Regions from separate parts of the Lysinibacillus sp. FN11 genome, predicted to be linked through region 2. Evidence: riboswitches for the same ligand, from Rfam matches in the RefSeq annotation. Region 2 holds a riboswitch; each other region holds the start of a gene.
What was found. Region 2 has a riboswitch for cobalamin ahead of NP781_RS10155 (glutaredoxin family protein). Riboswitches for the same ligand answer to the same signal wherever they lie in the genome.
Positions count from the first base shown of each region.

Region 1 (7,813 bases), 1.8 Mb from region 2:
AGGTGCAATCGGTACTACATTAATGGATATTTTCATTTTCGAAGGAGAATTTAATGCCATTAAAGGACTGTTCATGATTATTTTAATATTAGGTGTGATTGGTCTAAAATTAGCGGATAATTCCTCTAAAGTGCAGGTGCAAACGAAAGGAGAGAATGTATAATGGGTTGGGTACTTATTATCTTAGCTGCTTTGTCTGAAATTATAGGTGTGATTGGCTTACGCTTCTATAGTCAGCAGAAAACATTACGAAACTTAATTTTATATATTGGTGGTTTTGGTGTGTCCTTTGCCCTTTTATATGCATCCTTCAACTATTTGCAGTTAAGTATTGCCTATGTTGTTTGGGTAGGAATTGGTACTGTTGGAGCTGTACTCGTAAATATCATTTTCTTTGGTGAATCTAAAAATCTATCACGTATTATCAGTATCATAGCAATTATCATAGGTGTAGCAGGCTTAAAAGCAGTATCTTAATGGCTCTGCAATACAGGACGCCACTCTTAAATCGGAAGCGTCCTGTATTCATTTTATTTAATACGGCATGGTTGGATAATAATCAATCCATCCGAGCCAATACCAGTATGGACATTGGCCATTTTTTGAGCCAATTCACAAAAGATATCTTCCTTGTAATCATGTTGGAAAAGATCAAGATAGATATCGCTGTTGCCAATACCATGCATTTTCGTAAAGGCTATTTGCATACAGTCACTCCTTAAAGGATGTTTTATGTATCTAATAGAAGATCTCGCTTTCTATATTTGGCTAAACCTCTTCGTGAACTGTTCAGGAACATATGTAAGATACGGCTTCCCTGTCAGTGGATGTATTTGAATATCCGCAAAAACACCGAATACATCTTGTAGCACTGTTGGGGTAAGTACTTCCTCTGGTGTACCATGGCAAACTATTCGCCCTTGCTGTAAAACGTAAATTTGATCGCAATACATAGCAGCGATATTCAAATCATGTAAAGCTGCTACTACGGTTAAATGCAAGGTCTGAATTAAATCCATAAGTTGAAGTTGATGATGAATATCTAAATGATTCGTCGGCTCATCCAATATTAATACCTGTGCTTGTTGAGCGAGTGCCCTTGCAACCATGACACGCTTTTTCTCGCCACCAGAAAGCGAACTAAAGCTTCGTTTCTCTAAATGTGATATGCCCGTTTGCCTAAGAGCCTCTTTAACAATTTGAAAATCTTTCTCTTGATCAAGCTCTAACAGCTTTTTATGTGGTGTTCTTCCCATACTGACTAAATCATGCACAGTGAAATCAAATAATACGGGTGTCTCTTGGCTTACAACAGCCAAATTTTTCGCAATTGATTTACTTGATTGCTTTAATATATCATGCTCATTTAATACTACCGTTCCGCTTTCAGGTTTTAGGAGACGATACATATTTTTTAACAATGTTGATTTTCCGCTCCCATTAGGACCAATTAATCCAACAAATTGCTTTTCTTTTATTTGAATGCTTACATCATGTAGTATACGCTGATCGTAAATGGAGAATGATACTTGTTTCGCTTCTAATGTCATGGACGTTAATCTCCTTCACCGAAAGAATAGTTGTTACGACGGAGAAGCCAAATGAAAAATGGTCCCCCACAAAAAGCTGTAATAATACCAATTGGCATTTCCTGAGGAGCAATAATGATTCGAGCAAAGGCATCTGCCCACACTAAGAATATTCCACCTATTAAAGCACTAATAGGTATGACGTATTTATAGTTTGAGCCCACAATTAAACGCACAATATGGGGAATAATCAATCCCACAAATCCTATAGAACCACTAACTGCGACAAGCACACCAGTTAATAGAGATACTAATAGTATTAACTGAATACGGAATTTCTGAAGATTAACGCCTAATGTCACTGCCGCCTCTTCTCCTAGTAATAATAAATTTAAATTGCGATAGTGTAGCCATAGTAGCCCAAATACAACCAAGAATACGAAGGCTGGAATCACAATACTATTCCACTTGGCTCCAGCTAAACTACCTAGCATCCAAAACATAACAGCCTTTAAGGCCCCTTCTTGCTTTGACATCATTAAAATAAAGTTAGAGATAGCCGTTAAGATAAAGGACACAGCCATGCCTGCCAATAGCAAGCGGAAAATAGAGACACGTCCCCCAACACGTGATAAGAAAAAAACAAGTGTAATGGCAAGTAATGAACCAAGGAATGCGGATACTGAAAGAGCGTAAATACCTAAAAATGAAAACGCTCCTAAAATAATCACAGAAGTAGCTCCTACAGCTGCCCCTGAAGAAATCCCTAGAATATACGGGTCTGCAATAGAATTACGTACAAGTGCCTGAATGGCTGCCCCTGCAATGGCTAACCCCGCTCCTACTATAGCAGCTAGCAAAACACGAGGTGCTCTTATTTGCCAGATGATGATTTCCTGAGAGCGACTCCAATCTTGCTCGATCGAAGTTTGTATAAAAGGAATTTTAGAAAGAATAACTTTCCATACATATAACGGTGTAACTGAAACTGAGCCAACCATTACAGCAAAGGTCATTGAAACAATTAATACCATGAAAAGTACGAAGGAAAATAACATAAATTTTTTATTCATCTGTTTTAAACTCCTACTGAATATTGATGAATGAAGCAATAAAAAAAGGTATCCCATGCGAAAATGCGCATAGAAATACCCTAGATTAAACAAAGTCAGAAAAATATCCAGCTATTGTCCGTAATTGCTTGCATCCTCGTGGGCATTACAGGTATTACTAAATGGCAGGTCTCCTGGCTTCGATTCACTATCCTATAATTGCCTTCCCATTCTTAAACAGTGGCAAATCATATTATAGGATTCCTCGTTACAGTTGCGGGACAGCGTCGGACTTCCACCGACTTCCCTTTTAAGTGACATTCAAAAATGTCACACCAATAGTATTTGAAGTTATAAAATTGTGACGGTTCTATCATACATTTTTATAGATAGATAGTCTACTTCTATTTAACCCAATATTTGAGTTAACTATTAATAATAATAAGGTTGACACAATAGCATTCGTTTTTTACACTAGCAGTAATAACTTATAAAACGAGGTGAAATTCATGGCAACTGTTACACAACATAGTCACCATAAGTTAAGAACTATTGACATTACCTACATTGGATTGTTTTCAACGCTAATGATGGTAGGTGCTAATATCACTTCCTTTGCACCCTTTATGGTAGTTGGTGGTGTACCCATTACGCTTCAAACCTTCTTTGCAACTTTAGCAGGGCTTATTCTTGGTAGTAGAAAAGGTGCGCTCGCCTGTACAATTTATATGTGCGTAGGATTGGCGGGAGCTCCTGTCTTTGCTCGTTTCGGTGGTGGAATTGGCCAAATTTTAAGCCCTACCTTTGGGTTTATTATTACATTTATATTAGCGGCATTTGTTGCAGGGTTGATCGTGGAACGAAGCGGGACAAAGAAAAGTTTTATCGTAGCTGCTTTGGTAGCAACGGCTATAAATTATTTGATAGGAACAAATTGGATGTTTTTTGCCTATAAGCTTTGGGCAAGTGCGCCAGAGAATTTTTCATATAAGCTCGCTTGGCTTTGGATGATTCCTCCACTACCAAAAGATATTATTTTAGCTATTTTTGCTGGTATCTTCGCCCATAGATTACAAAAAACATTGAAGATCATGCCCATTCAATAGCATATCTCCCCACCTAATTGTGCCAGACTAAAGAAATGTTTTTCATAGGGTCATATCCATCGTTTCTGCACATTTATTTGCTACATTAGGAGCACATAGTGAGGAGGATATCATATGAAATTCAATAAAAGATGGTCAGTCGGACTATTATCAGTAGTCGCTCTAATTAGTTTATCGGCTTGTACAGAGGATCAAACAGAACCAGCGTCCACTTCTAATGAAACTTCTGAAAAAATGGATCATTCTACAATGAACCATTCAAGTTCTGGCGATGTACCAGTAACATTAAAAAAAGCTGAATACCCGAAATTTCCTGTAGGGAGCACAGCCATTATTACAGATGGACATATGGAAGGTATGAAAGGGGCAGAAGCAACAATAGTAGGTGCCTATAATACAACTGCCTATGTTATTTCCTATGAGCCTACATCTGGTGGAAAGCGAATAGAAAAGCATAAGTGGGTGATTCATGAAGAATTAATTGACCCACAAGAAGCACCACTGGCTCCTGGAACAGAAGTAAAAACGGACGCAACACATATGGAAGGTATGGAAAATGCGACTGTCCTTATTGACGAGGCTGTGCAAACAACTGTATACATGGTCGATTATACTTCCACTACAAGTGGTGAAGCTGTAACAAATCATAAATGGGTAACAGAAGAAGAGCTTAGTCCAAAATAATAGAAATAACCTCTACCTTCAATTCTGGTAGAGGTTATTTCTAGCTTTTATGTTCCATTCGCTTTCTATTTGCAGACTTATGCCATTTATAGCCGATGCCCCAAACGGTTTGCAAGTAATCATCCGCAGGAAAACCACTTTTTCTTAATTTTTCTCGTAAATTACGTACATGTGAATCAATGGTACGATCTTCAATCGTTACATCATATCCCCAAACGGCATGTATAAGGTGTTCTCTAGAAAATGCTCTATTTTGATAATCTAAAAATAGGGCGAGCATGGCAAATTCCTTTGGTGTTAATGGAATTGCCTTATGTTGAAAATATACTTCAAAGGACTCTCGATCTAGACAAAGCCCTTCAAAGTTAATCACTTTTTCTACAGATATCGTTCTTCTTAATACAGCATGTATGCGTGCTAACAACTCTTCCTCATCAAAAGGCTTTAAAATGTAGTCATCAGCACCAAGGTTTAAACCTTTTACAATATCAGCGTGTTCTCCTTTTGCAGTAAGCATAATGATAGGAACATCCCAAAACTTCCTAATTTCCTGGCAAACCTGCCACCCATCCATCTCTGGCATCATAATATCCAAAAGAACTAAATCCACATGTTCTTCTTCTAAAAAATCCAATGCCTCTTGTATAGAAGTCATTGCTCTACAAAGAAATAGCGGTTCCAAATAAAGGGTTAATAAATCTAACATTCTTGGTTCATCATCAATGCATAAAATCGTTTTCATTCGTTTCTACTCCTTTAAATGATAATTCAAAAGTAGTCCCTTTATTGATTTCACTTCTAACCTTTATTTCTCCCCCATGTGCTTGTACAAGCTCCTTGACAATAGCAAGCCCAAGTCCAGATCCACCTAAAGCACGACTACGTGATTTTTCCACTCGATAAAACCGATCAAAAATATATGGTAAATCCTTCTTTGGAATTCCTTTCCCTGTGTCTTCAACGGTGATGCTTAAAATTCCACTGTCTTTTTTTACAGTGACTGTAGTCATATCTCCTGGCGCACAATAGATTAATGCATTATTTAATAGATTAATCAGGATTTGCTCAAGTCTTGCTTCATCGGCACATAGTGTTAAGCCATTATCACAACGGACAACCAAATAGATACTTTTATCTTGAAAAGCGGGACTTAATTTTTCTTCAATGCTTGTGAAAAACGGCTCTAAATGTAAGCAATGTTTTTCAATTACAAATGAGTTTTCATCCATTTTCGCTAAATCAAATAAATCTTTAATTAATCTAGAAAGTCTATTTGTTTCTTCTATTATAATAGCTAAATACTTTTGACGATCTTGCCCTGTTAAATCCCGTTTAGCAAGAATGTCTGTATAGCCTTTAATAAAAGTTAGCGGTGTACGAAGCTCATGTGCAATACTCGATAAAAACTCCTTACGCTCTTGCCTTAGATGATTTAAATCATTGGATAAAAGCTGGATAGCATTTGATAAATCCCCAAGCTCGTCTTTTCCATTCGTTGAAAGAGCGACTGTAAAATCACCCTTACTCATTTTCAATGTAGCCTCTTTCATTTGAATAAGTGGTTTAGCCAACTTGCGAGATAGAACAACAATGACTGCAATACTGACAAGACCAGATACAATACCCACGATGAGAAAATGCTTATTGAGCCGTTTCATTAATGCATGGATGGAATCGGTATTTTGAAACATAAATACATAGCCAATCGTTCCTTGCTGATTTTGAATAGGGCTTATGGTCGCAATAGCTTTAACTTCTTGCCAATTGTCTTGTAAAACCCTTCCTTCATAAGGTATTTCCCCCTCTATCTCACGAATCAGATCACTCATTTCTTGATGTGGTTGTGAGGATGCAAGGATTGTTCCGAAATGGTCAGTCACCACGACATCTGTACTTGCTTCTGATTCCATAAGAACGACATGTGCTAGTGTTTCATTATTGAAGTTCTGTTCTAATATAGTACGATGTGAATTTCCTCTCGCTTGTAAACGCTCTAGTTCCTCTTCCACTCTAGAATTCGTCAGGGAAACATGCAAAAAAAACATCATAAAGGTTTCAATACAAAACAATGTGATGAAAAAGATAATGCCAAGCTTTAATGATAATTTTCTCATCCGTAACCACCATTTTAGAATTTCTTAAAAGTATATCCTGAAAGTGTGAAGATTTCATGCAGAAGTAGCATCTTTCCAAACAAAAAATGCCCATAAGTATATTGTATACTTATGGGTTAGATTTTAATTAAACGTATTTTTTTGCCCAGCTTAAGAAATTATCAATGACTACGTCAAGGAATTTCACTGTACCTTCATCAGTTAAATTGCCTTCTTCATCAAATTTAGTGTGAACAGCACCAATATAAACGTCATTGCCGCTAAGTAATGGTGAGTTAATGCCTGGAGAGAATAAAATATCACGTAAATGTAATTGTGCTTTTACAGTACCTAAGTTCCCCATTGATGCACCCATAATGATGGATGGCTTGCCAATCATTACTTTATCTACACGAGATAGCCAATCAATAGCATTTACCATAACCCCTGGAACTGTACCATTATATTCTGGTGTAACCCAAAGTACAGCATCTGCAGCTTTTACTTTTGCTTTAAAATCAAGAACTGCTTGTGGAGCCTCATTTTCAATATCTTGATTATACATTGGTAGGTCCTTTAAGCTTAATACTTCAAGGTCTAACTTTTCTGTATAACGTTTTTGAATAAATTGAGCTAATTGCATATTATAAGATTCTTTACGGATACTACCTACGATTGCTACTACTTTCATGATGTTTCCTCCTAAATGTCCATTATTCATAGTATTTGTATAGCTATTGTATTTTATACCATTTCAATAATAAATGGCAAATTCTTCAACTGGCTTACGATATCCACGTAATCGACGACTGCTCTCTTTTTCTTTCCCAATAGTAATCATTAAGGCTATTTCATGTGTTTCTGGCACATTGAATAGCTCACGCATTTTCTGATTATCAAAGCCAATCATTGGACAAGTGTCCCAACCACGATTTTTCGCAGCTAGCATGAATAACATAGCAGACAAAGAAGCATTACGAATGGCTTCATCTTTCATGAATCCTTCACCGCCATCCTCATAAAATCTTGTATTCTCTGCTACAATATCCTCTAGTTCGCCCGCTGTAATTATACCTAAATCCACCATGCCTTGACTTAGCTCAGCAGTATTTTTATATGCTTCCTTGTCACCTAGTACAAGAATTACACCTGAAGCTGAATGCACTTTATATTGACCATATGCTGCCTCTCTCACCTTTTCTTTCATATCCTCATCCAGCACAACAATATAATTAGCATGCTGTAAGTTAAATGCTGAAGGGGCAAGCTTAACATCCTCCAAAATAGGACGTATATCTTCTTCAGTCATCTTAACGTCCTTGATAAAATTATTAGCAGAGCGACGCTTA
Region 1 covers NZ_CP102383.1:3,728,120-3,735,932, forward strand. The annotation lists gene NP781_RS19690 (DMT family transporter) at 1-163, shown strand, start outside; gene NP781_RS19695 (DMT family transporter) at 163-477, shown strand; gene NP781_RS19700 (hypothetical protein) at 531-707, opposite strand; gene NP781_RS19705 (heme ABC transporter ATP-binding protein) at 759-1,550, opposite strand; gene NP781_RS19710 (FecCD family ABC transporter permease) at 1,556-2,602, opposite strand; cobalamin riboswitch at 2,748-2,936, opposite strand; gene NP781_RS19715 (biotin transporter BioY) at 3,091-3,687, shown strand; gene NP781_RS19720 (YdhK family protein) at 3,802-4,371, shown strand; gene NP781_RS19725 (response regulator transcription factor) at 4,412-5,113, opposite strand; gene NP781_RS19730 (sensor histidine kinase) at 5,091-6,485, opposite strand; gene NP781_RS19735 (NADPH-dependent FMN reductase) at 6,613-7,155, opposite strand; gene NP781_RS19740 (nitroreductase family protein) at 7,219-7,813, opposite strand, start outside.
Region 1: it holds a riboswitch for cobalamin, as region 2 does, so the genes downstream of both, NP781_RS19710 (FecCD family ABC transporter permease) here and NP781_RS10155 (glutaredoxin family protein) in region 2, are expected to answer to the same signal.

Region 2 (7,813 bases):
CGGATAAAGGATCAGAGCTGATTCAAGTGCTACAACAGAAAGAAGAATCAGAGAACAAATTTGTGGAAAAAACAAAGTATTTAGAAAAAACATTAAAGGTTCGTGTTGTATCCACCGAAAATGATAATGTTACGGTAAACTTGCCGATTAAACTTGTCAAAGCCGTACTTATGGCAGGACACAGCATCGCTGCGAGTATTCCACAATCAGAAAAATACGTAAAAGATATCGACATCAATCTTCTTCTTGAAGCAATCGAAAATGAATTAGACGGACAAATTGTAGATATAAAATCAGCAAACGGGGATTCCGTTGCAGTCTTCATTGAGTAGAGGCGACGAATGTTGCATGTAAAAGTGAAAGCAAAAGATGTTCGCTTTACAGTCCCAGTTCCCTATACCGTGCTAACCATTGTCCTCTCCATTTTAACTTCTAAATGGATTCAGCAACAAGCCAATAAGTGGACAAAGGCATACTTCGATCGAAAGAACATAGACTTTACCTTTCCGCTCATCGACAAAGAAATGCTAAAGCCGATTATCAAGGAACTACAAAATTATAAGGGACTCGTGCTAGTCGATGTCAAAGCTCAGGATGGGACTGAGGTTAAGATTAGACTATAATCCCAAAGATAGAATGGTTAGAGCATGTTATGATAAAAGCATGCTCTTTTTTAATGAGTGTCATTTGAAACGTGTAAGAGATGATAATTATTTCAGGATTTACATATAGAAGCTACTATTTTTCAATGGTACTTAAAATAGAACATTTCTTTCAGAATTCTAGATACATTTTGATAGATAAAGATGTTCATCGTTTAAAATAGATTTTTGATTTGGGTATAAATGATTAGTGGTAATCTATTTCGAACTACATAATTAAAAATACTGAATAATCCAAAAATAAAGAAGTTTAGAATCTTGATTTACTTTTCATTTGAAGGATGGTACACTTAAAACTATTGAACAACAACTATATATTGTGTTCGTTTTACAAAGGTGCTACTATATGTAGTTTAAAAGGGAAGTTCGGTACAATTCCGACGCTGTCCCCGCAACTGTGAAGCTGACGATGATTGCAACCACTGTGCATTTGCATGGGAAGGGAATCAGAGAATGAAGCAAAGCCAGGAGACCTGCCTTTATAAAACAAATTTATCATTTCTTCGGGGATTAAGAGATGGGAACGTCAGTATTTTTGGTATGTTAACGTTTCCATTTAGCCTATCTCTCTAGAGGAGATAGGCTTTTTATTTTATGAAAAGAGGGATTTCTATGAAACTTTATACGAAAACAATTTGTCCAAAATGCCTATGGGTAAAATCTGAACTACAACGTGCAGGACTTGAAGCTGAAATTGTTAACATCGATCATGATGAACAGGCAAAGCAAACGATTATTGACGCAGGTTTTTTAAGTGTGCCTGTTTTAGAGATGAATGAAACTTTTATAGGAGATGTTCAGGAAATTGTTTCTCAAATTGAGTTGATTGCTCTATGATCGTTTACGCGAGTCGTACAGGTAATGTCCGAAATGTTGTATCCAAATTAAAGGCAGAATGTATCGAGCTCTCGGAGGAATTGCGATTGAACAAGCCCTATCTTTTAATTACCTACACAGATGGTTTAGGTGACATTCCAGCAAAGGTACAACGTTTCTTAGAAAAAAACAGGGATTTTTGTAAAGGAGTAGTTGCCAGTGGCAATAGTAATTTCGGCCATCATGTATTTGGCGCTGCTGGTGAGAAAATCGCCGCTACCTATCATGTACCCTTAGTAAGGAAATTAGATTTACGAGGTAATCAAACGGATTACGAAGCAATACAAACGTTTTATGAAACGAGGGTAATGAGATGAAAACCTATTTAAAGCTTAATAATGACGTACTGAATCGTTATAGTACAACTGGATTACTTGAGTTAGAAAAGGACCGCGAAGCTACGCGCCGCTACTTTTTAGAGTATGTTAACGTACGTTTGCGTTATTTTATAGATATTGAGGAAAAAATCCGCTATTTAGTTGATGAGGGCTACTATGAGAAAGCATTTATCGATATGTACGAGATGGAATTTATTAAGAAGCTGTACAAGAAAGCCTATGATTATAATTTCCGCTTCCCATCCTTTATGAGCGCAAGCAAATTTTATGATAGCTATGCTATGAAAAGTCGTGACGGGGAAGAGATCTTAGAAAAGTATGAGGATCGTATTGTCATTATTGCTTTGTATTTGGCGCAAGGAAACACAACTCTAGCAGAACGCTCTGTCGAAGCAATGATGGAAGCCTACCAGCCAGCGACACCAACTGCTTTAAATAGTGGTAAGAAAGCACGTGGTGAATTAGTCAGCTGCTTTAAATTATCAATGGATGACTCCATGAATAGTATTGCCGAAAATATTGGCTATTGTTTAGAGCTATCACGCCTTGGTGGTGGAGTTGGGGTCAATTTAACAGATTTACGTCCTTTAGGTGATCCAATTAAAGAAATATTAAATCGTGCAAGTGGTGTCATCCCAGTAGCGAAACTGTTAGAAAATTCTTTCAGTTATTCGAATCAGTTAGGGCAACGAAATGGCTCAGGTGTTGTCTATCTAAATATTTTCCATGCAGACATAGAAAATTTCATATCATCAAAAAAACCAAATGCTGATGATAAAATTCGCCTCGCAACCCTTTCAACAGGGATTATTATACCTAGTATTTTCTTCGAACTGATGAAACGTGATAAGGATATCGTCTTGTTTAGCCCATACGATATTTTTAAAGAATACGGTAAACGTATGTCTGAGCTTTCCATTTCAGACATGTACTACGAGCTACTTGATAACCCAAAAATTCGTAAAATTAAACGTTTAAATGCACGGAAGCTTTATACAGAGGTGAAAAAAGCACAATTTGAATCAGGCTACCCGTTTGAAATCTTTGATGATAATGTCAATAAGGTACATCCTTTAAAAAATATTGGACGTGTCAAAATGTCCAATCTATGTACAGAAATTCTGCAAGTGCAAGAGACAAGTATCATTACGGATCAGGATCAACCAAATGACTATGGATTAGATGTATCGTGTAACTTAGGTTCCATCGATATCCATGCAGCAAGTAAAGTGAATGATTTCGGCGCATTAGTCGATACAGCGATGCACCTATTAACAAATGTATCGCAAATGACGCATATTAAAAATGTACCGTCTGTTGCAAAAGCCAATCAATTAATGCATTCTGTAGGGCTTGGCTGTATGAACCTCCATGGGCATCTGGTGACGGAGGGCATCCTGTACGGCTCTAAAGAGTCTATTGATTTCATGGATCACTTTATGGAAGCGATGAACTATTATTCACTGAAATCTTCGATGGAAATGGCAAAAGAAAAAGCTGCAACCTTCTATCGATTCGAGGACAGTGATTATGCATCTGGTAGCTATTTTGACCAATATATCAATAAAGCTGAGGAAGAATTGTCACCTGTTGTATTGAAGGCACTTGGCAATATTCCAATCATTACGAACAAGATGTGGGAAACGTTAAAGCAAGATGTGATGCAATATGGGCTATTCCATTCCTATCGTTTGGCTATTGCACCAACTGGTAGTATTTCATATATTCGTAGCTGTACGGCTTCAATCGCTCCATGTACAGAGCGCGTAGAGGTTCGTGATTATGCCGATAGTAGAACCATTTATCCAATGCCTCATTTAACAAATGACAATAGTCATTTATATGTGGAGGCGTATGATGTGAATCCTTATGATTTAATTGATTTATATGCAGCTTCTCAAAAGCACGTTGACCAAGGTATTTCCATGACGCTTTATGTAACGGACAATTGGACAACCGAACAATTGGCTAAAGTATACATTTATGCGTGGGTAAAGGGCATTAAGTCTGTTTACTATGTTCGTCAACGATTACAAAGCTTAGAGGAGTGTGTAGCATGTCAAATATAATTTATGAGGCAGTCAATTGGAATAAGGCAACAAGTGAGCTTGCCCAAATATTTTGGGACCAGCAATGGAAGCAAATTTGGTTTCCAGAAGAAATTGCGGTCAGTAAAGATATTAAACAATGGAAAAGCTTTGAGCATCAGGACACATATAAAAAAGTATTTGCAGGATTAACCTTACTGGATACTGTACAAACAAATATCGGGATGAATCGTGTTGCTGCTTATACAGACGATTTACAGGAAAAGGCTGTCCTAACTGTTTTTGATGCATTCGAGGCGATACATGCCAAGTCCTATTCTTATATTTTCACAACGCTTTGTACAAACGAAGAAATCGACGAGCTATTTGAATGGGTCAAGAAAAATGAATTTCTACAGTATAAGGCCAATAAAATCGCAGACATTTATAATAGTATTGAAGAAGGCAACCCAGAGAGCTTATGGAAAGCGATGTTCTCCTCCGTTATGCTTGAATCTTTCTTGTTCTATTCTGGCTTTTTCTATCCACTCTACTTAGGAGGACAAGGCTTCCTACGAAACAGTGCCGAGATTATTTCACTCATCTTGCGGGATGAATCTATCCATGGGGTAGCAGTTGGATTTTTTGCTCAAAATCTATTCAAGCAATTTTCAAAGGAAAAGCAAGAAGAGCTACATTTATGGGGCTATGAGCTATTATTAGATTTATATCAAAATGAAATGAAGTATACAGATGATATTTATGCGGAAACAGGATTATCACCTGAAGTGCGAGCATATGTACGTTATAATGCTAATAAAGCTTTAATGAATGTCGGCTTTGAAGCCATGTTCCCAGAAGAGGAAGTCAATCCAATTGTGATGAATGGTATTCGTAATGAAGGCTCCACATATGATTTCTTTTCACAAAAGGGCGCTACGTATGCGAAGGCAAAAGTTGCGCCAATCACAGATGACACATTCAATTTTAATCGTTAAGGATGAAGAACAATGAATCTAGAAGTAAAAATTAAAAAAGTTCACGCTGATGCCATGCTACCGATACAAGCCAACCCTGGGGATGCAGGCATGGATCTCTATTCCATAGAAGCAGTAGAAATCCCAGCAGGCGTAGCCAAACTCATTAAGACAGGTATACAGATTGAATTACCTAAGGGAACGGAAGCCCAAATTCGACCAAGAAGTGGACTAGCATTAAAGCATAGTGTAACCGTACTGAATAGCCCAGGCACTATAGATGAAGGCTATAGAGGCGAAATCGGTGTTATTTTAATCAACCATGGTCAAGAACCATTTATCGTAGAAAAATCAATGCGCATTGCTCAAATGGTTATTCAGCTTGTTCCTTCTATTCAATTAGTGGAAGTAGATGAATTATCTCAAACGGTCCGAGGCGCATCTGGATTTGGTGCAAGTGGTACGAAATAGCGTACCTATATATAAACCTCATAAAGTTTACTTAAAAATCCTGCGAAAATGCAGGATTTTTTTCTCCTTCATAATAGCAGAAGGAAATAATAGGGTTCATATGGAATGAAGTATTGATAGCGAATTAAAGGAGCTAATAAAATGAGAAAAACATGTTCAGGTATTTTCCTTATGTTGATTGTCCTTCTTACTTCTATCACAACTGCTGCAGCAGCTAGCAGTCAACTAAAAGTGGACGGTATGATAGTACAAACGGATGTGAAACCCGAAATAAAAAACAATCGAACAATGGTACCTTTACGCGTGATTAGTGAAAATTTAGGGGCTAAGGTGCATTGGTCGGATGGCAAAGTGACACTGACCAAAAGTGAGATGAGAGTCAGTTTAAAGTTGAACAGTAATAAAGCCGAAATAAATGGAAAAACGGTAATATTGGATGCGAAGCTATACCTAAAGAATGGACGCACCATTGTACCATTACGTTTTCTAGCAGAAACTCTTGGCTGTAAAGTTCATTACGATCATTTAACGATCTCAATCGATACAGAGCCATTGATGATTAAGGGGGTGAAAGTGAAAGCATTCCTTCATGAATACCACATGACAATGGGCGGAGTAGTCGAGCAAATCAATGGCAATGCCTATATGGAAGAAATGCACCGTATATTTACTAAAAATATGGGCACGAAGATAAAACAGCCTGACGACTATACATGGTCTGTCCATAGCACCGTAATTGGGGGCTATTATAAAATGGGCCAATATGATTTCCTGAACATGAAAGGTAGTAGCATAGCACGTTATGATCTCTATTCGTTGGTGCAATCTTCAGATAAACCTTTGACTGGACAGCCAGACGTGTTGATTTATGATGCAACTGTTGACCAATGGTATGAGTTTAACAAAACAGCAAGTGACTCTATTTATTCGTTAATGGAAACTGCGACGAGAAATGGCTTTGTGACAGTTATTAGTAATACAGTTCCATGATGATGAATCCATTAAAAACGCAGTAGAAGAGCACATCTATGAATAAGATGTGCTCTTCTTTATTTTATATAGTGAGGATAAAAAGTGCTATTCATTTTTATTTAGAAAAGTACTAGGCATGACTACAAGAACTACTGTTCCACGAGCACAAAGCGTATCCTGCGCATAAACCTCAGTTTCTACTTTCCATTTTTTCGGGTGAATTTCTTCAACAGTGCCAATTGCCTTTAATGGAACATGTTGGGGTGTTGGCTTTAGGAAATCTACATGAAGATTAGCCGTTACAAATCGAGGTGGCTCCGCTCCATCACCAATTTCATGTCCATTTTTACGATGCAAGGCAAGCGCTGCCGACCCTGTTCCATGGCAATCAATTAATGAAGCAATTAAACCACCATAGATAAATCCTGGAATACCCATATATTTTGATTCAGGTGTATAGATTGTAATCGTCTTTTCACCATGCCACCCTGTGCGAAGATGATGACCATCATCATTCAAACGGCCACACCCATAACACCAAGCGATATCATCTGGATAAATATCTTGAATTGCTTTTTCTACTTTTAATTCTTCCATTTTTCTCTCCCCAATACTCTAGTATTATATGTTTCTAATCGAACGTTAATCATTTAAGTATAATTAATCATTGCCATTCCATCAATAAAAATCTAAATATTCCATCTATTTAAACTATGCAAGAAAGCACTACCATACACAGCTTTTTAAAATTTCCACCCTATGTAAAACGCTGGCATGGTGCAATAAATGAAAGATGGTATACTAAACTATAAATAGAAAAATGTAACGGATTACTACGTTCTTTTACCGTGCTGAAGTAGGAATTAAAGGAGTCAAAGGGATGTCATTAGAAAAGATAATCGATTGTATTTGCAAGGAAGCAACCAATAAAGACAGAAAAAAATTAGAAGAATTACTAGAGCAATTGTATGATTATGAAAGTACTAAAATACTTGATATTTACCCTTATCAGATACAAAGTAATGAAAAATATAGTCAAATAGAAGTATTTTTCGATAAATTGGAGATGGTCGATTTCCAACAAAAAACTGAGGATTATCATACGTATCAAAAAAGTCTGGAAAAATTTGAGAGATTTTTTGAATTGATGTGGTTAAAATCATCTGAGTTTTATGCATTTTATTATTTACCGGATCCTTTATATAAAGATCAATTGTATTATAATGTCTACAAGAATGAATGGAATAAAATTATACTTAAAGATCGTACAGAAGGAATTTTATTAAACATTGATGAATACACAATGTTAATTTCACTAATAAAATTAGCTGTTTCGGACCATCTCCATTTACATTTTATTTTACCTGAGGAGAATATTGTATTTAGTGGGAATGGCTTAGCCTTTTTAATTTACAGCCAACATAATCTTGAGTTATTAGAAAAGGTTGCTAATACGGAGGGGCTCTATATCCGTTGAAAAAGTGAGAGAA
Region 2 covers NZ_CP102383.1:1,897,885-1,905,697, forward strand. The annotation lists gene NP781_RS10145 (SHOCT-like domain-containing protein) at 1-332, shown strand, start outside; gene NP781_RS10150 (hypothetical protein) at 342-623, shown strand; cobalamin riboswitch at 980-1,158, shown strand; gene NP781_RS10155 (glutaredoxin family protein) at 1,275-1,499, shown strand; gene nrdI (class Ib ribonucleoside-diphosphate reductase assembly flavoprotein NrdI) at 1,496-1,855, shown strand; gene nrdE (class 1b ribonucleoside-diphosphate reductase subunit alpha) at 1,852-3,945, shown strand; gene nrdF (class 1b ribonucleoside-diphosphate reductase subunit beta) at 3,933-4,901, shown strand; gene dut (dUTP diphosphatase) at 4,914-5,351, shown strand; gene NP781_RS10180 (copper amine oxidase N-terminal domain-containing protein) at 5,493-6,341, shown strand; gene NP781_RS10185 (PaaI family thioesterase) at 6,429-6,920, opposite strand; gene NP781_RS10190 (hypothetical protein) at 7,204-7,800, shown strand.

Region 3 (7,813 bases), 180 kb from region 2:
AACACGAAGTTGGTCACACCGTCAATGCCACAGGACGTGGCGCTTTTGACGGTGTTCTTCTATTTCAGTGGAATTTTGAGCAAATACTATGAGCAAATCATAAGGACCTTACATTGGCTTTCATTGCACAAAACATTTGCTGAATCAAGATAAAATGCGCTCGGTTTTTTGTGATTTTTTTGCTTTTTTGAAGGATTTTTTTCGTTTACAGAAAAATGACTGTTTACAATACGACTTTTATTAGCTACTATCAAGTGTGAGTATTACATAAAAGGAGACGACAATAATGTCAACACAACGAATAGAAAAAGATTTTTTAGGTGAGCGCGTATTACCAGCAGAGGCGTATTACGGAATTCAAACACTACGTGCTACGGAAAACTTCCCGATTACAGGCTACACAATTCACTCTTCACTTATTAAAGCAATGGGGATTGTGAAGAAGGCAGCTGCATTAAGTAATATGGAAGTACACCTATTATCAAAAGAAATTGGTGAGGCAATTGTCGAAGCAGCACAAGAAGTGATTGATGGCAAATGGGATGCTGAATTTATCGTAGACCCAATTCAAGGTGGAGCAGGTACTTCCATTAATATGAATGCCAATGAAGTCATCGCTAACCGTGCCCTAGAAATTTTAGGGAAAGAAAAAGGTGACTATCACACAGTAAGCCCAAACAGTCATGTCAATATGTCACAATCAACAAATGATGCTTTCCCAACAGCTATTCATATCGCTGTGTTAAATTTAATAGATGAATTATTAGTAACAATGGATTATATGCAATCCGTTTTCCATCAAAAAGCAGAGCAATTTGCTCATGTCATTAAAATGGGTCGTACGCATTTACAGGATGCCGTGCCAATCCGCTTAGGACAAGAGTTTGAAGCTTATTGCCGCGTGATCAATCGTGACATCGTACGCATTCGTCAAACACGTCCAAATTTATATGATGTGAACATGGGTGCAACGGCTGTCGGAACAGGCTTAAATGCCTTCCCAGACTACATTAAATCTGTTGATGAGCATCTTGCTGAAATTTCTGGTTTACCATTAAAGGGTGCAACGCATTTAGTGGATGCCACACAAAATACAGATGCCTATACAGAAGTATCAGGCGCTTTAAAAATCTGTATGATTAATATGTCTAAAATTGCTAATGACTTGCGTTTAATGGCTTCTGGTCCTCGCGCAGGCTTAGGAGAAATCCTGTTACCAGCTCGTCAACCAGGTTCTTCAATTATGCCAGGTAAGGTCAACCCAGTTATGCCTGAGGTGCTGAACCAAGTAGCCTTCCAAGTAATTGGGAATGACCATACGATTTCTCTTGCATCGGAAGCTGGCCAATTAGAATTAAACGTAATGGAGCCTGTATTAGTGTTCAACCTAATCCAATCCATTAGCATTATGAATAATGTTTTCCGTGCGTTTACAGAAAACTGCTTAAAAGATATTGAGGCAAATGAAGAGCGCATGAAAGAATATGTAGAAAAAAGCGTAGGGGTGCTAACAGCAGTAAACCCTCACATCGGTTATGAAGTAGCTGCTCGTCTAGCACGTGAAGCCATTCTAACAGGTCGTTCAATTCGTGAGCTTTGTATTGAAGAAGGCGTCCTAACAAAAGAACAATTAGACTTAATTTTAGATCCATATGAAATGACACACCCAGGTATTGCGGGTTCAAGTATCATGAAATTAAAATAAAACGAGCAATGATGGACTGTAGACATGCCCTAAAAAGCTGTCTATAGTCTTTTTTTTGTAGACCTTTCCTCATATAAAAATAGAGCGTATCCTTATGTGTTTTAGGATTATTCAACTATAATAATGGTATGGAATACATATTTTAGTTGGGGGAATTTGGAATGAGTTTACGAAAAAAGAGTTTACTTGGCTTTTCCGCTTTAAATGTTTTAATGATCGTTATTTTATTTATCGATTTAGCCAATGTAACAACATTAGATTGGTTTTCTACCGTGTTAACAATTGTAGGAATCGCTATTACACTATCTTACACAGTGTATGTCCACTACAAAGTGATACAGCCTATCAAACAAATTACAGAGGCTGCACAAGCAATTACGGCAGGCCAATTAGATACAGTTGTCATTGAGGTTCGTGACAATAGTGAAATTTCTCAACTAGCAAAATCCTTTTTAGAGATGCAGGAACAGTTACGAACAATGACACAAAAAATTGCGCACAGCTCTACAGATTTATCAGCAAGCATCGAGGAATTATCTGCGAGTACGAATGAAATTACGCTTGCTGTGGAAGAAGTAGATCAACAAATGGATAAGACTTCTGAGGGCTTGAAGCAAGCAGCACAATCGGCTAATGATAGTGCTAAATCTATGCAAGAAACCGTTGATGGAATTGAGCGAATTACAGTAGCCACACAAGATGTGTTTGTGCATGCGAAAGATGCTAGCGAGATAGCAGGAAATGGTGCAAATATTTTACATGTGGCAAAAGAGCAAATGCAATTTATTTCCTCTTCAACAGAAAAAACAAGTGGATTGATGCAGCAATTATCCCTTAAAATGTCAGATATTAAATCAATGACAGATATGATTACGGCCATTACAGATCAAACAAATCTACTAGCATTAAATGCGGCCATAGAAGCAGCGCGTGCTGGAGAGCATGGTAAAGGCTTCGCCGTTGTAGCTGAGGAAGTGCGTCAATTAGCAGAACAATCCAAGCACTCTGCTACGCAAATTGTAGATTTAGTTGTAGGAATAGAAAGTGATACAAAACAAGTAGCCTCATCAGTAGAAGATGATTTGAAAAATGTTCAACAAGGAGTTTATGTCATTGACGAAGCGACAAAATCATTTGGCACGATTTCACAGCATGTTAGTCAGATGACAAGTCAGCTTGAGGATATTTCGACGACAGCTGAGCAGCTTTCAAGTAGCGCCAATGAAGTAGCATCCACTGTGACAACCATAGCAGCTGGCATGGGCAAGCTATCGAATTATACAGAAGCTGTGTTACATTCAATGGACGAGCAAACAGCCTCAATGCAAGCAGTTAATCATGTCACACAGGATTTAAGTGTCCAAGCGGATAACTTACAAAAGTTAACTAACCAGTTTCAGGTTTAGGCAATGAAAAGTATTTTTCTAGGTTTTTTAAGCCTAAAATAAGCATCTTCATCAATACTACGAAAAGCCACAAAGTAGAAATGATGGACCATAAAAACACTTTCCTAGAATACATGGAAAGTGTTTTTATGGTCGAACCAGCGCAATTAGTTTCCCAGTGAACTCCTCAGATAGTGTGTAGATCGTATGCGTATCCTCGACATGCATCAAACTACTGTTTTGACCTTTATCACCTAACCAATGATGCTAGCCATATTTGTTTCCTGCCTTGTCCACTATTTGTACATTATGTTCTGGTGAAGCCATATTGACGGTACCCTCGTTTTTGACAGCTGTTGCAATGGCTTGTTGGAATAGTGTAAGTAATTCTTCATCCTGATATTTTTTACTAAAATCACGGTTTATCTTGCCAAATTCAGCACGATTAGAAATGCTGACCTTAGCTAAATCATCATCTGGTTTTTCATTACATCCTAGTAAAACAACGGCTAGTAGAGACACTAAAGCAACTATCATTATTCGCAACCACTCACCCTCAATAGGCAAAATAATACCACCATTTCCTGTCGTAGCTCTCACTTCTTTGTAATACATTAAATAAACGAGAGCGAAAGGGGACAGATAGTGGGCTTATTTGATGGATTGATCGGCAATGCAAGTGAGGTGAATTTAGAAAAACTACAGGAGGAGGTCCATGATTTATTAATTCCAAATGAGACAGTCAAGAACGCCTATAAAATTATTAGAGACACGTTTATTTTTACCAATAAACGATTGATCCTCATCGATAAGCAAGGAGTGACTGGCAAGAAAACGGAGTATCATTCTATTCCCTATAAAAATATCGTGCATTTTTCAGTAGAAACAGCTGGAACATTTGATTTAGATGCAGAGCTCAAAATATGGGTGTCTGGCAGTTCATTACCGATTCAAAAAAACTTCAATAAGGCGACAAATATTTATAAGGTGCAAAGCGTCTTAGCACAGTATGTGTTGGGGACGTAATGAAGGTGCTAATAGTACATGTGCACAACCAAAAGCCCGCAAATATGCGAGGCTTTTTTGTCGTGCCAGAAGAGGACGGCGTAAGGGATTTTAAGTCGGCTTCATGATTACGGTAGGCTCGAAAATACTGATAAGCGTGAATAAGAACGCCTTGCCGAAGTCTTATTCAAAGACAATCATTTCTCCGACTTCTTTAAACCCGAAGCGTTTGTATATATTCTTTCCATCCTCTGATGCCTGTAAGACTACGGGCTTTTGCTTATCAATTGTTTGACTAAGTAGGAATTGAAACATCTCACACTCAGGTGGAGAAAAGTATATATACAATGTATAGACCCTTTCTCAATTGCGAAATGCAATCTCGTGAAAAATAGTAGAATGTGTACTCTACTTATCAGGTGATTAGATATGGTTATTTTCTTCTATTATAGGATTATGTTTCCATATATAATATATTATAGAGAAAGGTGTGGAGAAACTGAAAGTATCTAATCAAATGAAAGTAACTATTATTGTTTGTCTAATCGGTTTTATCTTTGTAGGTTACTTTACAGCAAAACAGTATATCCAAGTGACTAATTGTAAGGAATTATCCCGAGATGGGCTGCTGTATGACGAGGAAATGTGTTACCGCAATCATGGTAATAAACAAGAGGTAGATGATTGGGAGCAATATAAGCGAGATATGAAAGATGCTAAGTTTAAACATGACCTATACGAAGAAGTTAAAAGAATAAATAAATAAGAATAAACTAGGACTGCTCTTAATTGAGTAGTCCATTTTATTTTGGTTGTTTTCGTAAAGGTTGTTGTTATTGAGCTAACGTCGCAGTTTAGTAGAACAAGCAAAATGGATTTTTGTTCGTTTTAAATGTAAAATTTATTTAAAATTGGTATATCTTATTTTTAAGTATTAAAGTAAAGAAACAAGTTAACAAAAACATTAAAAATCAACTAAGTCTAGGGGGAACTTATGTTAATTTCTACAATAATTTTGGGTTGGATAGGAATAGTGATTTTTTTAATTATTGTTTTTACATTTCAAAAGTTGGTTAAAAATAACGAGTTTGCTTTGATACATAACTTAATGGCTTTGATGTATGCAATGTGGTTTCCTTTGCCATTGACTTTGTATCAATTATTAAATTCGGAACTTCTACAAGTGGGGACAATATTTGGCTTAGTTTATTTAATTTTGCTAGTGATTACAATGACACTTCAAACAGGTCATATTACATATATAGTAAAACATAATGGTAATAAATCAATTACAGATAAACAAGGAGAGTATATGATGGCAACATTATCTAATCCTTTCGAAGGATTGGCAAATGTTTTCAAAAGTATTTGGGCATTATTTTTAGGAATTACTTTCTGGAATGGTGGAGAAATATTAATGGCAAGTATTATGTTTTTATCCAGTTTACTAATTTTTTATTATTTATTTATAGTACTGGATACAAGTTTAGTAAAGCGAGTCAAGTTATTTTCAAAGGTAAAAGCCAATAATTTTCTAGTTAATCTTGAAACGTTACTTTTCTTCATAATTTTGATGAGTTATATTACCTTTAATTCTTGATGGATGGAAGGAACGAACGAACTTTGTGAAGAATTATACTTAGACTAATTGAGTGCTTTAGTTAAATTTCGATTCACTAAATAAAAAACAATAAGGTAGAATTTAATCTACACGTATTGTAGATTAAATCTGCCTTTTTCGTTTTACAGCAACAATCTTTGAGAATACAGCCTTTATTTTTCTCATCCAATCTATCCAGTGTATATATCCTTAAAATCTGATGGACACAATATTTCATTCAAACCTAAACAATCGCATAGATAAACTCCGTACTCAAATCGAGTACGCAGATCCCCACAAGGGTTAATTTTTGCCTTACAGTTTGTCCAAATGATAACCTTGCAAATTGACCTCACCGACCAATTATGGAGGTCAGGTTTGCGTAAATTAGTATAATTAATAGGGTTATCTCATTAATTTGGGTTAGCCCTTTTTTTGTCTTTTGACAAATACTAGAATACATATTACAATTTAAACCAGAAATACAAAAAGAATATCTACTCTACATGTATTAGTGTGTTAAATTACAATTTAATATTAATAAATAATAGGTGCGTTTATCTCTTGATAACGCTTAAAAGGGAAGTCGGTGTGAATCCGACACTGTCCCGCAACTGTAAATGTGAGCGACTTTTCAGTATCCACTGTCTTTGGACGGGAAGGGGAAAAGAAGCGATGATCATGAGTCAGGATACCTGCCTGTTACGAGTACACACCATAAACCTACGAGGAATAGGAGGTGGCATGTTGACAAAACAGAATGCTCTGTTCGTCACAGTACGTCAAACGCCCATAGTAAATGAAAGGGTTCACAATCGAACTCATTCACATATACTTAGGGTTTGTTTGCCATTGTGTGATGAAAGAAGATAAAATGAAGGATTTCCTCAAAAGTAGGAGTCCTTTTTGTTTTGAAAATATGTACGCAAAGGGGATGCACATATGACAAATATTCATGTAACGACAATGTTGGAAACGCCTTTTGAAGATCTGAACATTTGTAAGCAACCACGCACAGAAGTTGCTAAGAAAGCGAAAACAAGAATGGTGGTCGAGTCTCTGATCGATCAATTATTAGCAACGAAGCTGATTCGCAATGATCGCTTCTTTGAGCAAATTTTATATAATAAAGAAATTATTTGGATACAAAATGGGGATGTGGACGGTCATCTTTTAGCGAAAGCAGCCATAGCAGATGAACTGAAAACAAAGACGAATAGTTTTATGATGTACATGCCGACCAATCCGATTGTCTATGAGGTCAATGGAGAAGCGTATCACTTAATTACACGCATTGATTCTACACGCGCAAAGCCCAACCTTGACCGTCTCTCATTGGCGCCAAAGCCTGTTTTAAGTGCCGCTCGTGTCAATGACTTATTATGCTCGATTGTTATACGCTTTTACGAAACGTATTTACACGATTTAGCACCTCACCATGACAAACTCATCGCATTTGTACAGCAGGAATATGCACAATTTATTGAAGCAGTGCAAGCGTTAAATGATTATCATTTCAACTGGCATCCACGTGGCAACGGTCACGAGCTTTTACTGCAATTAATTGATCATCTACAACTATTAAAAAGTCAGCCAGGTAAGGTACTGATTGATTTTACGAACAAGCATGACTACGTGATAGTTGAACCCGCTTATTTGATAGACAAACCAACAAAGAAGGCTGTCGGTGCACTATAAAACCAAGCCCTCCATTTTTGGAGGGCTTGGTTTGATCTTGCGCTAGGAATATCCGCGAAAGCAGGAAAAATACCCGCGCTAGTGCGACGAATACCTGCGGAAGCAAGTGAAATACCCGCGCTAGTGCGAAGAATACCCGCGAAAGCAAGTAATGCCTTCACGCGAACAAAATCACCCCATCCTACAGGCAATGCATGGCTGCCTGTGCTTCTTGCCATGGAACCGAATATCCTTTGCCCTTTGCACAAAAGATACTAGAGGAACTATACTCAGGGTCTGCATTTTTATCGTAGCCAATCTGTGCAATCACATCCTCTGTATTATGGCACACATCATAGCCATCAAATTGGAGAGTGAGTGCACCTTTCCCATTTGTATAGGCGGCAAAGGTTGTACTGTAGCTCATTAAAGTGGCAACAG
Region 3 covers NZ_CP102383.1:1,722,061-1,729,873, forward strand. The annotation lists gene aspA (aspartate ammonia-lyase) at 287-1,705, shown strand; gene NP781_RS09220 (methyl-accepting chemotaxis protein) at 1,867-3,111, shown strand; gene NP781_RS09225 (hypothetical protein) at 3,358-3,657, opposite strand; gene NP781_RS09230 (PH domain-containing protein) at 3,736-4,116, shown strand; partial or broken gene NP781_RS09235 (acetyltransferase) at 4,279-4,413, opposite strand; gene NP781_RS09240 (hypothetical protein) at 4,586-4,861, shown strand; gene NP781_RS09245 (hypothetical protein) at 5,090-5,695, shown strand; cobalamin riboswitch at 6,228-6,413, shown strand; gene NP781_RS09250 (hypothetical protein) at 6,638-7,393, shown strand; gene NP781_RS09255 (elongation factor G) at 7,575-7,813, opposite strand, start outside.
Region 3: it holds a riboswitch for cobalamin, as region 2 does, so the genes downstream of both, NP781_RS09250 (hypothetical protein) here and NP781_RS10155 (glutaredoxin family protein) in region 2, are expected to answer to the same signal.

Region 4 (7,813 bases), 170 kb from region 2:
ACACGCAAGGATGGCTCTTCTGCTTCGAGTAAACGGAAAAATTGGAGCACTTCCTTGATATGCTGATCGCCCTCATATTGAACCTTTGCCTGTAAGGTTGGGACAAGCTCATAGGGCTGGGATAGCATCGTTGTACCGATTCGATCCCCAATGTTTGCCTGGCTCAGCCCTTTGACAGCGAAAATTTCTCCCGCCTCTACCTGTTGAACGGTCTCATAGCGACTGCCGTTATAAAGGCGAATTTCAGTTACTTTTTCTGTTACTTCGCTAAATGAAAATTCATCCCGCACATGCAATGAACCCTTGACCGCCTTCATAAAGGTTAAACGCTGGTGACCATCATGACGAATTTTAAAAACCTCTCCCTCAAACGGGGCAACCTTGTCAAAATCGGTACTCGTTAACAGCGGGAGCTGGTCAAGAAATTCCTGAATGCCCTCATCCTTTAAGGCAGAGCCAGCAAAGCAAGGGAAGGCACATTCATTTTTAATCATTCCCTGTAACTGAGCAAGACACTGTTCATGCTCCAATGACTCATTCAGAAAGGCATCAAGCAATTTTTCGTCGCGCTCCGCTAGCCATTCCATGATGCTATTTGATACATAGTCTGCTCGCAATGGCTCATCGATGAACAATATATGCTGTGAGCAATCTTTGCGAAGCTGGCTGATGACAGCCTCCACATTGGCACCCTCACGATCTATTTTGTTGATAAAGAAGAAGGTAGGGACATGGTATTGACGTAAAAGTTGCCATACTGTTTCTGTATGGCCTTGTATCCCTTCGACAGCGCTAATGATCATAATGGCATAATCCATCACACGAATGGCACGCTCCATCTCAGGGGAGAAATCGACATGCCCTGGCGTATCAATCAATGTGTATGTATCATCGCCAATGCTCATACGCCCCTGCTCGGCAAATATCGTAATGCCTCGTCTGCGCTCCAGCTCGTGATTATCAAGAAAGGTATCCTGATGATCAACTCGACCACGGGCTTGGATACTATTTGTATGAAAAAGTACTTGCTCAGAAAAGGTCGTTTTCCCTGCATCCACGTGCGCAAGTACACCAATTGTTTTGTACATAAGAAATCCTCGTTTCTATAGAATGCTATCTTTTTATTGTAACAGAATACTAGCTTCTATATTTCTTGTAAAATAGTTCGTCTTTATGTCGAAATAGTGCTAATATAATGATGATTATACTTTTAGTGTCATACTACTGATTGCGCGATAAATATTCTTCTGCTAGTCTATCAATAGTATTGACCATTATAGAACGTATTGGTGCAAATGGCATTTGTCATTTGCTTAAAAGGGAAATCGGTGCAATTCCGATGCTGTCCCGCAACTGTAAATGGGGAGTCTATACAGCATGCCACTGTAGTGAAACTATGGGAAGGCGTATAGATGATGAACCTAAGCCAGGATACCTGCCAGTATGTATTTTTTGACTAAGAACCACGAGGATGGGGATAGTGATACAGGTAATATACCGTTATTTCACTATGCTACTCTCTTGGCGACAAGAGGGTTTTTTTATGCCCTTCCAAACACCTGGGTAGTAAAGAAATCTCTGATTTCTTTCTATATTTTAACAACAAAGGAGAAAAGGACATGAAGAAATGGAAAAGTATATGGCTAATGATGATCATTGCCTTGGTCGCTGTTTTAGGGGCTTGTAATGCAAAAGACAAAACGGAATCAGCAGCACAAGGTGAAAAGGTTGAGCCATCTGAGGCGGCAGCCGAAGTAACCATTGAAAACAATGACACAAGTCAAACATATACGGAAGCACCAACAAAAGCGATTAGCTTAAATCAGCATGTGACAGAAATTATGCTAGCACTTGGCTTAGAGGATTCTATGGTAGGGACAGCTTACTTAGATGATAAAATCTATGAGCCACTGCAAGAGGCATACGACAAAGTCCCTGTGCTTTCCGATCAATACCCAACGAAGGAGCAAGTCATTGATGCCGAGGCAGATTTCCTATATGCAGGCTGGAAAAGTGGCTTTGGCGAAAAGGGTGTAGGCACACCAGAAGAGCTTGAAGAATTAGGCATCCATACGTATTTACATACGGCTTCCAACATGACAAAGCCAACATTAGAGGATATTTTCACTGATATTCGCCATATCGCGAAGATTTTCCGTATTGAGGATCGTGGCGAAGCTTTAATTGAGCAAATGACGAAAGATGTAGAGGCAGTACAAGCTAAATTACCAAAAGATAGCGAAAAATTACGTGTTCTTGTGTTTGATAGCGGTGAAAAGGATGTATTTACAGCTGGTCAAAACTTTATGAATGAGCTGGTGACAATCGCGGGTGGTCAAAATATCTTTGGTGATGTGGAATCAGGATGGACAACTGTGTCGAAGGAAGATGCAGTAGACCGCAACCCAGAGGTAGTTGTCGTGATTGATTACGGTGAAACAACGGCAGACCAAAAGATCCAATTCTTAAAAAATGATCCAGCATTGAAGGAGATGGAAGCGGTCAAAAATGAGCGCTTTGTCATCCTGCCACTTTCAGCAGCGTCTGAAGGGGTTCGTGCAGCAGAGGCCATTGAAATTTTAGCCAAGGGCTTCTATCCTGAAAACTTTTAATCCATTCGAGCTAGCGTTTTGCTAGCTCCTTTTTTATAAGGAGCGATAAAAATGAATGCATTTCAAAAAAATGTACCTGATCAAACATTTGAGACACTGAACCGTCATGGTGAGTTTACCCGTCTAGCCGTTAGCCCTGGCATTATTAATAAGCATTATACGCCTGCACAACTTCAAAAAATAGCCGAAATTGCTGGCGAAAAGGGGGCGATAAAATATTCTGCTTCCTATAGTATACTCGTATCCATACCAACGTGCGATGCCACAGAAGCGGTGCAAGCCTTACAGGAAGCAGGTCTCTATGTTGCTCCCTCTGGTCCAATCATGGCCATGAAGGCCTGCGATTTTTGTGATGGGGAGAAAATGGAGGCTGCGCCGATAACCGAACAGCTCTATCATGCCATAGCGGGGATGAAGGTACCTGCAAGAGTGCGTGTCAATATTAATGGCTGTGCATCAGCTTGCTACAATGCAGTCTATGATGATATTGGACTCGTTTACCATCAAGAAAGCTTTGATGTCTATTTAGGGGCAGTACCGATGGGAGCAAAGGCACAGGCTGGTACGTTATTCGCTAAGAGGGTAGACGTCACACAAATTGAAGATTTTTTACTGCACCTGATCAACCTATATAAGGAGCATGCTCGCCCAAATGAGCCCTTTTACAAATTTTATTGCAGAACAAAGTCCGCAGAATATTGGGAACTAGTAAAAAATTCAATTAAATAGCAGGAATATTACTTAGGGTGTCGAAGTATTGTAGTAAGGCACAGAAAATTACAATACAAAGGAGCAAGAACATGACATCGAAACAAGGGATTCAACCAGAAGATCTTTATCGCTTAAAATCAGTAGCAGATCCACAGCTTTCACCAGATGGGACAGAGGTAGTTTATGTAGAGACTCGTATGGACGAGAAGAAAAATGACTATATATCGAATTTGTTTTACATAAACTTGAAGGACAAAACACCACAGCAATGGACATTTTGTGAAGATAGAACGAGTTCCCCTGTTTGGTCACCAGATGGCAGTCAAATTGCATTTTTGTCAACGAGAACAGGTAAGTCACAAATTTATGTTCTTTCGAAAGCAGGTGGAGAGGCAAAACAGGTGACACATTGTAAAAATGGAGCGACATCCCCTGTCTGGTCACCATGTGGCAAGAAAATTGCTTTTTCAGTCGTGCTAGGGAAAGATGAAACCATCCTAGATAAAGCGGAGGATGAGAAGAAAAAGGATAAAGATCTAAAGCCACTAGAAATCGAGAAAATGAAACACAAATCGGATGCTGGTGGATTTATTGATATGGAACAGTTTACCCATATTGCCATTGTCAATGTGGAATCAGGAGAGCTAGAACAAGTGACAGAAGGCAAAGAGTACTTCCATCTGGGTACTTGGTCGCCAGATGGCAAATACCTTACGTATTTAGCAGATAAAGCGGAGGATTTAGATTTCTCATTCAATGTGGATATCTATTTATTGGAGTTTGAAACGAAACAGAGTCACAAGCTAACAGAAGGTTCGGGAGCATATTACCAAACGGCTTGGTCTCCGAATAGTCGCTATCTTTCTTTTGTAGGAGGAGAACGTGAATTTGAAAATGCCACACAAGCGAAGCTTTGGATTTATGACATGGAGCAAAAACTACTAAACTGTGTAACAAGTGAATTTGATGCGCCTGTCGGTGATTTTGTCATCGGTGATTTCCTGCAAGGTGTAGCGTCACCACGTGTGCAATGGATGAATGATAATCATAGCTTCTACTTCCAAGTCACAGATCACGGCAATGCGGCGATCTATTACGGAAATGTAGATGGCGAAATTTACCCAGCTATCCATGATGATCAATATGTTTATGGCTTCTCACTTGATGCGCAAAACGATCAGGCTATTGTGGCTATTAGCACAACGACCAATCCAGGCGATCTGTTTTATGTGAACCTAAAAACGGGTGACACAGAACAGTTGACGTCCATTAATGAAGAATTTTTAAAGACCAAAACATTAGCTGTTCCAGAGAGTATAGAATTTGAAGGTGCAGAAGGCTGGAAGGTCAATGGCTGGATTATGAAGCCAGTTGGCTATGAAGCAGGGAAGAAGTATCCTCTCATTCTTGAAATCCACGGTGGTCCACATGCAATGTATGGCAATACCTACTTTAATGAATTCCAAATCCTTGCTGCACAAGGTTTTGCAGTGCTTTACACTAATCCGCGTGGTAGTCATGGCTATGGCCAAAAATTTGTTGATGCAGTACGTGGCGATTATGGTGGTAATGATTATGCGGACTTAATGGCAGCGGTAGACTACGCTCTGGAGCACTATGATTTTATTGATCAGGATCGTCTAGGAGTAACTGGTGGAAGCTACGGTGGTTTTATGACTAACTGGATTGTGGGCCATACAAATCGCTTTAAAGCAGCTGTGACGCAGCGCTCCATTTCGAACTGGATTAGCTTTGCTGGTGTCAGTGATATCGGCTATTACTTTACAGACTGGCAAATTCAAGCAGGACTCGATGATATAGAGAAGCTATGGCATCATTCGCCGCTGAAGTATGTAGACAAAGTGGAGACACCATTATTGATTTTACATGGTGAAAAAGACTATCGTTGTCCAATTGAGCAGGCAGAGCAATTGTTTATCGCCTTAAAGTATCGTAAAAAACAAACAAAATTCGTGCGTTTCCCTGAGGCGAATCATGAACTGTCAAGAAGTGGAAAGCCCACATTGCGAATTAATCGACTTGAATATATTCGTGATTGGTTTGTAAAATATCTATAATAGGGTGGCCTAAGAAGAGAATATCTTCTTAGGCTACTTTTAATAGAAAAGCCCTGTATGATTGTTTATAACGATTCAATCTTTTGAAAAATCTCATGGTAAAGGATTTGTTCACCTTTATTATAAAGGTACCAAACATCTTCTCTACTTGCTTTATAATTATATAAATAAATTGTTGTATAAGAACCGTTATTTAATGATACAGAAAAAAGAATCACAGCATGGTGTGATTCTCGATTGGTTAGTCGATTTTCTGGATGAACACGACCTTCAGATAATTAAATTCAGGGTATTCACGTGGTACACGGAAATCTTTTGGTAAACCATATTCCTCAACGATTTTATAGCGTGTATGAGTCTCTTTAAAGGCTTGGTCGATAAAGCCTTTGAACTTTTTCATGCCGAAGCTGGCATTATTTGTGGAAGCCACAATGATGCCGTTTTTAGCGGTAATGGCAATCGTGTCCTTTAGTAATTTAGGGTAGTCCTTTGCCGTTGAAAAGGTCATTTGCTTCGTACGTGCAAAGCTAGGTGGGTCTAATATGACAAGGTCAAACTGTAAAGCATGACGCTGTGCGTATTTAAAATAATGGAAGACATCCATGACTTTTATATCCTGAGCCTCATAATCAATATGATTGACACTAAATTGCTCAATCGTTTTGGCTAGACTACGCTTTGCCACATCTACACTCGTTGTCTTGATGGCTCCTCCTAGAGCGGCTGCCACAGAAAATGCTCCTGTATAGGAAAATGTATTCAGCATATCTGTATTGTTGGCATAACGCTCACGAATAGCCAATCGTACCTCACGCTGATCGAGAAAAATCCCTGTCATCGCGCCATCGTTTAAATGCACAGCATAGGTCATACCATTTTCCTTCACCATGATAGGAAATTCTCCTGGCGTGCCCATCACAAAATCATCCTGCTCGATATACTGTCCTTTGGTATCAAAGCGTTTTTTCTCATAAATAGCTTGGTAGTCCACTGTCTCAGCAAGCGCCTCATACACCACTTCTTTAAATGAGTAAATGCCCTCACTATACCAGCTTACCATATAGTAACTGTTAAAAAAATCAATCGTGAGACCGCCAATGCCATCTCCTTCACCATTAAACACACGAAAGGCTGTTGTGTTTTCATTGCTAAAAAATGCAGCACGATTGTCGATGGCTTTTTTGAATTTTTTTATAAAAAAAGCTTTATCGATTGTTTCATTCGGATCGGTCGTTAGTACCCAGCCAATCCCTTTGTTTTGGACGCCATAGTAACCTGTTCCAATAAAACGGTTATGGTGATCCATGAGCTTGAGTGTTCCTTGCTCAGCAGGTAAACGTCGTGCATCAACCGCATCTTTTGAAATAAGTGGGAAGCCTTTTTTTAATTGATCAGAAAAGGGCTGTTGTATTTGTAGAGCTATTGTTTGTGTCATAGTGTCATCCTTTAAAAAACGTTTTGCTCTATTATCGCACTGTTTGCACGGGATAGCCAAACTTATTTCAGGAATTGCGCAATTTTTGTCACGGTTTCAATCGTTGCGTCTTCAAAATAATTCATTTTACTGAAATAACTATGGATTAAACCTGGCATTGTAATATGTTCCACTACCACACCAGCAGCCTTTAACTTCTGTGCATAGCTTAGACCCTCATCAAAGAGTACATCTGCCTCTGCAGCTATAATAAACGTTTTCGGCATGTTACGGACTTCCTCTAGCTGAAGAGGGGACACAAGTGGATTTGTGAAGTTTGCTTCCTCTGTATAGTGATGAGAGAACCACTGCATGGCTTGTGTATCTAAGCCGTAATCTTCACCATATGCCAGATAAGATACTGTTGAAAAATCGACATTTGTAACAGGATAGATGAGTGTTTGAGCGTGTAACGATGGTCCCTCTAGTGCAGTAGCTAAGTATGCAACCACAGTAGCCAAATTTCCGCCAGCACTGTCCCCAGCAACTGATAATCGACTTGCATCGCCACCTAAGGCTTCCATATGATCGTGCACCCACACTAAGCTATCGTAGGCATCATGTAAGGGTATTGGGAAAGGATATTCAGGTGCTAAGCGGTAATCCACTGATACCACAATCGCCTGTGCCTGGTCTGCTAATAGCTGGCAGCCTGCATCAACAGATTCTAGATTGCCATAGACCCAGCCTCCACCATGATAATAAACAATAACAGGTAATGTTTTACCGAGTACAGGCGTATAAAGCCGAACTGTAATTTGTTCGCCATCTCGCACTGTAATTTTGTGATCCTCAATGGATGCTAGCTTCGGTTTGTGTGCAGATTGCCATTGTGTAACCATCCGCATGGCTCTCGCTTCCTGCGGTGAAACTTTGTAATAAGGTGTACCAGCACGCTGAGTTTCTAGATATTGAACAGCTTCTTTTCTTAAAGTTAT
Region 4 covers NZ_CP102383.1:1,730,485-1,738,297, forward strand. The annotation lists gene NP781_RS09255 (elongation factor G) at 1-1,088, opposite strand, end outside; cobalamin riboswitch at 1,271-1,458, shown strand; gene NP781_RS09260 (ABC transporter substrate-binding protein) at 1,620-2,612, shown strand; gene NP781_RS09265 (precorrin-3B methylase) at 2,664-3,341, shown strand; gene NP781_RS09270 (S9 family peptidase) at 3,413-5,401, shown strand; gene NP781_RS09275 (class I SAM-dependent rRNA methyltransferase) at 5,643-6,836, opposite strand; gene NP781_RS09280 (alpha/beta hydrolase) at 6,899-7,813, opposite strand, start outside.
Region 4: it holds a riboswitch for cobalamin, as region 2 does, so the genes downstream of both, NP781_RS09260 (ABC transporter substrate-binding protein) here and NP781_RS10155 (glutaredoxin family protein) in region 2, are expected to answer to the same signal.